Regions from separate parts of the Kitasatospora sp. NPDC086009 genome, predicted to be linked through region 2. Evidence: riboswitches for the same ligand, from Rfam matches in the RefSeq annotation. Region 2 holds a riboswitch; each other region holds the start of a gene.
The links. Region 2 has a riboswitch for thiamine pyrophosphate ahead of thiO (glycine oxidase ThiO). Riboswitches for the same ligand answer to the same signal wherever they lie in the genome.
Positions count from the first base shown of each region.

Region 1: it holds a riboswitch for thiamine pyrophosphate, as region 2 does, so the genes downstream of both, ACIF6L_RS03480 (cytosine permease) here and thiO (glycine oxidase ThiO) in region 2, are expected to answer to the same signal.
Region 3: it holds a riboswitch for thiamine pyrophosphate, as region 2 does, so the genes downstream of both, thiC (phosphomethylpyrimidine synthase ThiC) here and thiO (glycine oxidase ThiO) in region 2, are expected to answer to the same signal.

Region 1 covers NZ_JBITSA010000001.1:742,367-745,603, reverse strand. Annotated here, with positions in the region: gene ACIF6L_RS03480 (cytosine permease) at 1-1,244, opposite strand, end outside; TPP riboswitch at 1,237-1,385, opposite strand; gene ACIF6L_RS03475 (S1C family serine protease) at 1,773-3,237, shown strand, end outside.
Region 2 covers NZ_JBITSA010000002.1:508,012-511,248, forward strand. Annotated here, with positions in the region: gene ACIF6L_RS07935 (thiazole synthase) at 1-707, opposite strand, end outside; gene thiS (sulfur carrier protein ThiS) at 710-919, opposite strand; gene thiO (glycine oxidase ThiO) at 916-2,076, opposite strand; TPP riboswitch at 2,080-2,192, opposite strand; gene ACIF6L_RS07950 (NAD(P)/FAD-dependent oxidoreductase) at 2,291-3,237, shown strand, end outside.
Region 3 covers NZ_JBITSA010000001.1:982,655-985,891, reverse strand. Annotated here, with positions in the region: gene ACIF6L_RS04530 (ice-binding family protein) at 1-4, shown strand, start outside; gene thiC (phosphomethylpyrimidine synthase ThiC) at 169-1,986, opposite strand; TPP riboswitch at 1,982-2,116, opposite strand; gene ACIF6L_RS04520 (hypothetical protein) at 2,272-2,478, shown strand; gene ACIF6L_RS04515 (SPFH domain-containing protein) at 2,582-3,237, shown strand, end outside.

The DNA.
Region 1 (3,237 bases), on a different contig from region 2:
GGGGCGTCGGCGGCGAGGTTCCAGCCGCGCCGGCCGGCGCCGAGGAAGTAGTCGACCGCCAGCACCGCGAACATCGGCACGAACACCGAGCCGATCAGACCGAGGAAGGCGTAGTAGGAGTCGGTGAACTCGGTGATCTGCAGCGCCAGCACGGTGATCAGCAGGCCGGTGGCGCCGGTCAGCACCCGGCGGTCCACCTTCGGCAGCAGGTTATGGACCGACATCGCGGTCGAGTACACGTTGGCGAAGGACTGGTCGGTTTCGCGCAGCACCAGCACCAGCAGGAAGAACCAGCCGGCCCAGACGCCGAGGAACGAGTCGAAGATCCGGGAGGCGTCGCCGTCGGCCTGCAGCAGCGCGAACAGGCCGAGCACGTAGCACCAGACCTGGGCGACGGTGTAGCCGGAGAAGCTGCCCCAGAACGCGGAGCGGGCGGTGCGGGAGTGCCGGGTGTAGTCGGCGGCCAGCGGGACGAAGGAGATCGACACCGCGATCATCGCGTCGGTGGCCCGGAGGAAGCCGTGCCAGTTGCCCGCGCCCGGGTCGGACACGCCGCCCCGGCCCAGCTGGACGGTGAAGTAGACCATCGCCACCGCGACCGCCGCGGCGACGAAGCGGCGCAGCACCGCGATCGCGCCGAGCGGCCAGATGGTCAGCGCGGTGGTCACCGCGCCCGCCAGGACGACGAAGAGCCAGCGGTAGCCGTCGGTGTGCGCCACCGTCTGCGCGCCCATCGCGATGACCAGCAGCTCGTACACGCCCCAGCCGATGCACTGGACGATGTTCAGCACCGTCGGCACGTAGGAGAGCTTCGTCCCGAACAGTCCGCGCAGGTTGGCCATCGCCGGCGCGCCGGTCCGGGCCCCGATCAGCGCGGCCACGCCGAGCATCGCGGTGCCGACCACGGTGCCGACCACGATCGCGGTGACCGCGGCGGCCAGCGACAGCTCGCTGCCGGGTGCGCCGAGCACGGTGGCGGCGGTGGTGAAGCCGATCAGGCTGACGCCGAGGTTCATCCAGAGCGCGAAGTGGTCCCGGAAGCGGAGCGTGCGCGGCGGCTCGGTGTCGAGGACGAACGGGGCCTCGACCCGGTCCGCCCGGTCCGGACGGTCCAGGACGGCGGTGCCCGCTCCGGTGGAACCGGCCGCCCCGCCGGTGGCGTCGCAGGGATCGGTCGCGGACGATTCGGGGAAACCCTTGGACGCGGGCGCGCCCGAAGAAGAGGATGGCGAAGCAGGCGGCATGGCCGATACTCCCTACGCCGGCATTACCCGGACAGGTTCCGGCGGTCTGCGCCCCCTCGACGGTCCGTCCACGGAGCTCGTGGCGTACGGTCGACCGGCGCACTCTCAGCCTGGTGGGTCCAAGCTCCCGCGTGTCAGTTTGGAGCGACAGGCTAACCGGCGCGGGAGTGAACGCCAAGGCCAGGCGTCCGGCGGTCCGCATCGCGGGACGCCGCGGGGCGGCCTCGCACGGGGTCCCGGGGGGCCGTCGCGGGGGCCTGCCTGGGGGCCGTTGTCGGGCCGGGCTAAGGATTCTTATGACTTCTTCAGAGGGGTCCTTACGGCAATCGAATCGAGTGTGCGAAAAACTATGGTTGTTGGTCCTGTCAGCTATGGAGGTCGTCCGTGAGCACCGAGCGCGAGGTTGGGCCCACCGGGCCACAGGGGGAGCAGCCCTCCGACGGCCAGGGGGTAGTGGGTCCCGCTCCTGACGGTCGGGCGCAGGTGGCGCCCGGTCCCGTCCAGGCGGCGCCCGAGGCGGACCGGACCGTGACGGACACCGGCGCCGGGGCGCCCGCCGCTCCGGCCGCGCCCGCGTCCGGCGGGTTCACGCCGACGCTGGCGTTCAGCAAGGTCGGCGCCCCGGACCCGGCGCCCGCCGTGCCCGCCGAGCCGGTGGCGGCTCCGGCCGCCGAGGCCGGGTACATCGACGCACCTCCGCCCGTCCTGCCGCCGGCCCCGGCCCCGGCCGCGCCGGCCGCCCCGGTGGCCGCGCCGGTCACCAACCCGTACGCCACACCGGGCGCCCCGGTCGCGGCGGCGTCCCACGACCCGTACGGGGCTCCGGCCGCGCCGGCGACGCACCACCCGTTCGGCGCCGGCCAGCCGCTCGGCGGCTGGGGCGGCCACGAGGCCCCGCCCGGTGGCCCCGCCGCCCCCGGCGGCCCGGGCTACCCCGGCGGGCCCCTCGGCTACCCGGCCGAGTACCCCGGCACCCCCGGGCCCGGCGGCCCGCGCAAGAAGCGCGGCGGCCTGATCGCGCTGATCGCCGCCGTCGCCCTGGTCGCCGGTGTGGCGGGCGGGGCGCTCGGCGTCGCCGTCGCGGACCGCAACGACAACGGCATCAGCGCCGCGGACGACCACCGGAGCACCACCGTCCAGGCCAGCACCCAGAAGAACGAGCCCGCCCCCGGCTCGGTGGCCGGCATCGCGCAGAAGGCGCTGCCCAGCGTCGTCACCATCAAGGCGCAGGGCAACGGCGAGTCCGGCACCGGTACCGGTTTCGTCTTCGACACCGAGGGCCACATCCTCACCAACAACCACGTCGTCGCGCCCGCCTCCAACGGCGGCAAACTGACCGTCAAGTTCGCCGACGGCACCTCCTACAGCGCCTCGGTGCTCGGCCGCGCCGAGGGCTACGACGTCGCCGTGGTGAAGCTCGACAACCCGCCCAAGGACAAGCTGACGCCGCTTCCGCTGGCCGACTCCGACAAGGTCAACGTCGGTGACTCCACGATCGCCATCGGCGCGCCGTACGGCCTGGAGTCCACCGTCACCACCGGCATCATCAGCGCCAAGGACCGCCCGGTCGCCTCCGGCGACGAGACCGGCGCGCAGTCCTCGTACATGAACGCGCTGCAGACCGACGCCTCCATCAACCCCGGCAACTCCGGCGGCCCGCTGCTGGACGCCGGCGGCGCGGTGATGGGCATCAACTCGGCGATCCAGTCCAACGCCTCGGCCAACGGCCGGGCCGGCAGCATCGGCCTGGGCTTCGCCATCCCGATCAACCAGGCCAAGTGGGTCGCCGAGACGCTGATCAAGACCGGCAAGCCGGTCTACGCCAAGCTGGACGTCCTGCGCAACGACGACTACAAGGGCGACGGCGCGCAGATCCAGACCCGCGACATCCAGGGCACCCCGGCCGTCACCCCCGGCGGCGCCGCCGACAAGGCCGGCCTCAAGCCCGGCGACGTCATCACCAAGCTCGGCGGCAGCCCGATCGAGAACGGCC
Region 2 (3,237 bases):
GCCCGGTGGGCGAGCCGGCCGGCCTCCACGGCGTGCCGCATCGCGTCGGCCATCAGCACCGGCTCCTGGGCCCGGGTCACCGCCGAGGCGAGCATCACCGCGGCGCAGCCCAGCTCCATCGCCAGGGCCACGTCCGAGGCGGTGCCGGCGCCCGCGTCCAGGATCACCGGGACGGTCGCGCTCTCCACGATCAGCTGGAAGTTGTGCGGGTTGCGGATGCCCAGGCCGGAGCCGATCGGCGAGCCCAGCGGCATGATCGCCGCACAGCCGACGTCCTCCAGCTTCCGGGCCAGCACCGGGTCGTCGTTGGTGTAGGGCAGGACGGTGAAACCGTCGTCGACCAGTGTCTCGGCCGCGTCCAGCAGCTCGATCGGGTCGGGCAGCAGGGTCCGCTCGTCGGCGATCACCTCCAGCTTCACCCAGTCGGTACCGAGCGCCTCACGGGCCAGCCGGGCCGTCAGAACGGCCTCACCGGCGGTGAAGCAGCCGGCGGTGTTGGGCAGCACGCGGATGCCGTTGCGGGTCAGCACGTCCAGGACGGAGCCCTGGGTGGTGGCGTCGACCCGGCGCATCGCCACGGTGGTCAGCTCGGTGCCGGAGACCCGCAGCGCCTGTTCCAGGACGTCCAGGCTGGGGGCGCCGCCGGTGCCCATGATCAGGCGTGAGCCGAAGGCCGTCCCGGCGATGGTGAACACGTCGTCGGCCATGGTCAGCCTCCCTGGACGGCGGTGAGGATCTCGACCCGGTCGCCTGCGGCCAGTCGCGTCAGCGGCCACGAGCCGCGCGGCACCACGGCCTCGTTGAGAGCGGCGGCGACGCCGGAGTTGGCCCGGCTGAGGGTGGTCACCACCTCGGCCAGGGTGGTGGCGGCGGGCACCCGGCGGGGCTCGCCGTTGACGGTGAGTTCGATCTCGCTCATGCGGGGACCTTCGTGGTGAAGCGGGTGGGGGAGAACGGCTCGGCGAGCGCGGGCGTCGTGCCGGTGACCAGGTACTCGGCGAGCAGGTCGGCCGTCACCGGGGTGAGCAGCACGCCGTTGCGGTAGTGGCCGGTGGCGGCGACCAGACCGGGCAGGGCGGTCGGTCCGAGCAGCGGCGCGTTGTCCGGCGAGCCCGGCCGCAGCCCGGCGGAGGTCTCCACCAGCGGCAGCTCGGTGATGCCGGGGACCAGCTCGTGGGCGTCGCGCAGCAGCTCGTACACCCCGCCGGCGGTGACGGTGGTGTCGTAGCCCTGCTCCTCGCTGGTGGCGCCGATCACCAGCTCGCCGTCCTCGCGCGGCACCAGGTAGAGGTGTTGGCCGCGCACCACCGCGCGGACGTTGCGGGAGAGGAACGGCCGGTAGGCCGGGGGGATCCGCAGCCGCAGGATCTGGCCCTTCACCGGGCGGATCGCCGGCAGCACACCGGCGGGCAGGCCGGGCAGCAGATGGCTGCGGGAGCCGGCGGCGAGCACCACCCGGTCGGCGGTCAGGGTCTCCCCGGTGCCGAGCCGGACGCCGACGGCCCGGTCGCCCTCGACCAGCAGCTCGGTGGCCTCGGTGCGGTGCAGCCGCACGTCGGCCCGCTCGCAGGCGAGGACCAGCGCCGCGGCCAGCCGGCGGCCGTCCACTTGGTGGTCGTCGGTGACGTGCAGGCCGCCGCGGACGCCGGGGGCGAGCATCGGCTCCAGCTTGCGGGCCTCCCGGCCGGTCAGCCACTGCGAGTCGAGGCCGAGCCGCCCGTGGAAGGCGTGCAGCTCGCGCAGCTCCTCGCGGTCGTCGGAGTCGAGGGCGACGGCGACGGTGCCGCACCGGCGGTAGCCGGTGTCCCGGCCGCCCGAAGCCTCGGTGAGCTCGTCGGCGAAGGCTGCGTACCGCTCGTTGGAGGCCATCCCGAGGCGCAGCAACGGCTCCTCGCCGTACTGGAGTTCGGTGACGGGGGCCAGCATGCCCGCGGCCACCCGGGCGGCCCCGCCGCCCGGGTCGGGGTCGACCACCGCGATGTCCGTCAGTCCGCGCCGGGCCGCCCGCCAGGCGACGGCGAGGCCGATGATGCCGCCGCCGACGACCAGCACGTGGGCATGGGTACCTGCTGCCAAGCGTGTCAAAGTCGCTGCTCTCCCTTCGCCGGTATGACCCGGATCAGGTTCGGACGGTCGCAGGCCGTGCAAGCCCGCCTCTCAGCCCGGTCCGCCGGGCTCCCGTGATGGTGCCCCCACCATAACTCCGGGGGTCGCCGCCACCGAAGGCGCGTACGAGGGGCGGACGCGGGGCGCCCGAGGCCCTCTGGCGCCCCGTGCGCCCGCCAGTACAGTGACGGGCGTGGCAGAGCTGAGCGGGACGGATCAGGTGGTCGTGGTGGGGGCCGGGCTGGCCGGGGCGCACTGCGCCGCGGGCCTGCGGCAGGGCGGCTGGCGGGGGCGGATCGTGGTGGTCGGCGAGGAGCCGCACACCCCGTACGACCGACCGCCGCTCTCCAAGGAGGTGCTGCTCGGCAAGGCCGACGCCACCCCGCTCGACCTCGACCTCGCGCAGCTCGGCGTCGAACTGCTCACCGGCCGCCGCGCCACCGGCCTCACCCCCGGCGTGCTGCGCACCGACGGCGGCGACCTCCCGTACGACGCCCTGGTGATCGCCACCGGCGCCGCCCCGCGCGCCCTGCCCGGCGCCGAGCGTGCCCACCTGCTGCACACCCTGGACGACGCGCTGGCGCTGCGCGCCCTGCTCCGGCCCGGCCTGCGCCTGGTCCTGGTGGGCGCGGGCTGGATCGGCGCCGAGGTGGCCACCGCCGCCCGGGCGGCCGGCTGCGAGGTCACCGTCGTCGAGGCCGGCCCGGCGCCCGTGCCCGGCGCGCTGCCGGCCGTGATCGGCGGGGCGATGGCGGCCTGGTACGCCGAGGCCGGGGTGGAGCTGCGCTGCGGGCTGGGCGTCGCGGCGGTCGAGCCCGGCGCGGTGCTGCTGGCGGACGGCTCGCACCTGCCCGCCGACGAGGTGGTGGTCGGTATCGGCGCCCGCCCGGCGACCGGCTGGCTGGCCGGCTCCGGGGTCGCGATGGACGCCGCCGGCGCGATCCTGGTCGACGAGCGGCTGCGCACCACGCTGCCGGGCGTCCACGCGGCCGGCGACTGCGTGAGCTACCCGTCGGCCCGCGCCGGCGCCCGGCTGACCGTCCAGCACTGGGACCACGCGCTGCAGTCCGGTGCGGCGGCGGCCGCCGCCGTGCTCGGCGCGGAGGTGGCGTACGACCCGGTGCCCTACTT
Region 3 (3,237 bases), on a different contig from region 2:
CTGACCCCGACGAAACCCGGCAAACCCCGCGGATCTCGCGGCGACGGCGGACGACCCGGCCGGCGCCGATCGTGGCCCCCCGGGACGTCCGACGACATCCGACGACGTGAAAGCGCACCGGCCCGCGACTCCCCCCACGGGACGCGGGCCGGTGCAGTCGGTGGAGAGTCAGTCCGCGATCGGCAGGTAGACCCGGTTGCCGTGCTCGGCGAACTCCTCGGACTTGGCCCGCATGCCCGCCAGGGCCTCGGCGTCGTAGTCCGAGGCGACGGCGGAGGAGCCGTCGCCGTGCTCGGCGCGGATCTGCTGGGAGATCTTCATGGAGCAGAACTTCGGGCCGCACATCGAGCAGAAGTGGGCCGTCTTGGCGGGCTCGGCGGGGAGGGTCTCGTCGTGGAACTCGCGGGCCGTCTCCGGGTCGAGGGCCAGGTTGAACTGGTCCTCCCAGCGGAACTCGAAGCGGGCGTCGGAGAGGGCGTCGTCCCAGGCCTGGGCGCCCGGGTGGCCCTTGGCCAGGTCGGCGGCGTGGGCGGCGATCTTGTAGGTGATGACGCCGGTCTTCACGTCGTCCCGGTTGGGCAGGCCCAGGTGCTCCTTGGGGGTGACGTAGCAGAGCATCGCGGTGCCCCACCAGGCGATCATCGCGGCGCCGATGCCCGAGGTGATGTGGTCGTAACCGGGGGCGACGTCCGTGGTCAGCGGGCCGAGGGTGTAGAACGGCGCCTCGTCGCAGATCTCCTTCTGGAGATCCATGTTCTCCTTGATCTTGTTCATCGGGACGTGGCCCGGGCCCTCGATCATCACCTGGACGTCCCGCTCCCGGGCGATCCGGCCCAGCTCGCCCAGCGTCTGCAGCTCGGCGAACTGCGCCTCGTCGTTGGCGTCGGCGATCGAGCCGGGGCGCAGGCCGTCACCGAGCGAGAAGGTGACGTCGTAGCTCGCGAGGATCTCGCAGAGCTCCTCGAAGTTGGTGTAGAGGAAGTTCTCCCGGTGGTGGGCCAGGCACCAGGCCGCCATGATCGAGCCGCCGCGCGAGACGATGCCGGTCTTGCGACGGGCCGTCAGCGGTACGTACCGCAGCAGCACGCCGGCGTGCACGGTCATGTAGTCGACGCCCTGCTCGCACTGCTCGACGATGGTGTCCCGGTAGACGTCCCAGCTGAGCTCCTCGGCCCGGCCGTCGACCTTCTCCAGCGCCTGGTAGAGCGGCACCGTGCCGATCGGGACGGGGGAGTTGCGCAGGATCCACTCCCGGGTGGTGTGGATGTTGCGGCCGGTGGAGAGGTCCATGACGGTGTCGGCGCCCCAGCGGGTGGCCCAGGTCATCTTCTCCACCTCCTCCTCGATCGAGGAGGTGACGGCGGAGTTGCCGATGTTGGCGTTGATCTTCACCAGGAAGTTGGTGCCGATGATCGACGGCTCCACCTCGGGGTGGTTCACGTTGACCGGGATGACGGCGCGGCCGCGCGCCACCTCGGCGCGGACGTACTCCGGGTCCAGGCCCTCGCGCAGGGCCACGAACTCCATCTCCGGCGTCACCACGCCGCGCCGGGCGTAGGCGAGCTGGGTGACGGAGGCGCCGGACCGGCCGCGCAGCGGGCGGCGCGGGCGGCCGGGGAAGACGGCGTCCAGGTTGCGCAGGTTCCCGCCGCGCGGCGAGGTGTGCTTGATCCCGTCGTCCTCCGGGCGGGCCTCGCGGCCGTCGTACTCCTCGACGTCGCCACGCTGGCGGATCCAGGCGTCCCGCAGCGGCGGCAGGCCGCGCCGCACGTCGGCCTCGTAGGCGGGGTCGGTGTACGAGCCGGAGGTGTCGTAGAGCGGGACGGTCCGGCCGTTGGTCAGGACGACCTCGCGGTACGGGACCCGCAGGTCGGGGCGGGACCCCTGGCGGTAGGCCTTGCGCCAGGCCGGGGTCGGGTAGCCGGTGGCCGCGCTTCCGGCGGCCTGGTTCCGGGCAGACTGCGGCTGTGCGTCGAACGTGGTCATCAGACCCTCTACTCCCTACGCCGGCATTACCCGGTCAGGTTCCTGCGGTCGACGCAGCGGTCGGCACGTCCAGCGACGTTCCGGTCAGCGCCCTCTCAGCCCGGTGCTCCGAGCTCCCGTGTCCGCAGGCGGTGTTGCCTGCGCATGACGTCCAACACCGTAGCGAGCGGATCGCCGCTGGTCCAGAGGGGGTCCCCGGGCGGCGACCCGGACCACGGGGCGCCGCGGCGCTCCGGGGCGGGCAGACTGGCAGTCACGCGGGGCGGGCGGCGAAGGAGGAGCGCAGTGATCGGGAGCACGGGGCGGGTCAGCGGAGCGGTGGGCGCGGGACTGGTCGGCGAGGTGATGGTGCACGTCCCGGAGCGCCGGGGCACGGAGGCGTTCCTCGCCTATCTCGCCGTGCCGGGTGACCGGCTGTCGGTCGGGACGCCCGTGGTGGTGATCGAGTACCACCCGCCCCGGACCGTCTACGTGGCACCGATCCTGCCGTGACAGGGTTGTGACGGACGGTCATGTGCGATCCCTTCTCCTCCGGTTGTCCCGGGCGGACAATCCGAGTCGGCGCATCTCATGCGCCGAAAGGGGGAGTTGAACCATGGTGTTCGTCATCATCGGGACCGCCGCCGGGGTACTGCTGGTGGGTGTCACGCTCTTCAAGCTCATGTGGCGGGTGGCCGAGCCCAACGAGGCCCTGATCATCTCCGGCTCCCGGCACCGGACCGAGGGGGTCGGGGACGGCCTGGGCTTCCGGATCGTCACCGGGCGGGGGACGTTCGTCACGCCGGGGCTGCAGGGCGTCCGCCGGCTCTCGCTGGACCTCAACGAGGCCGAGCTGGACGTCGAATGCGTCACCACGCAGGGCATCCCGGTCCGGGTCAAGGGCGTGGTGATCTTCAAGATCGGCGACGACGACGTCTCCATCGCCAATGCCGCCCGGCGATTCCTGGACCAGCAGAAGCTGATCAGCCAGCGGGTCCACAACGTCTTCGCCGGCCACCTGCGCTCGATCGTCGGCGGGCTCACCGTCGAGGACATGATCCGGGACCGCGAGCGGCTCACCGGGGAGACCAGGGCCGCCTCCGGGCTGGAGATGGAGAAGCTCGGGCTGATCATCGACACCCTGCAGATCCAGGAGATCATCGACCCGACCGGCTACATCAAGAACCTCGCCATCCCGCACGCCGCCGCCGTCCAGCGGGACGCCCGGATCGCCCAGGCCGCGGCCGACCGGATGGCCACCGAGGCGGAGCA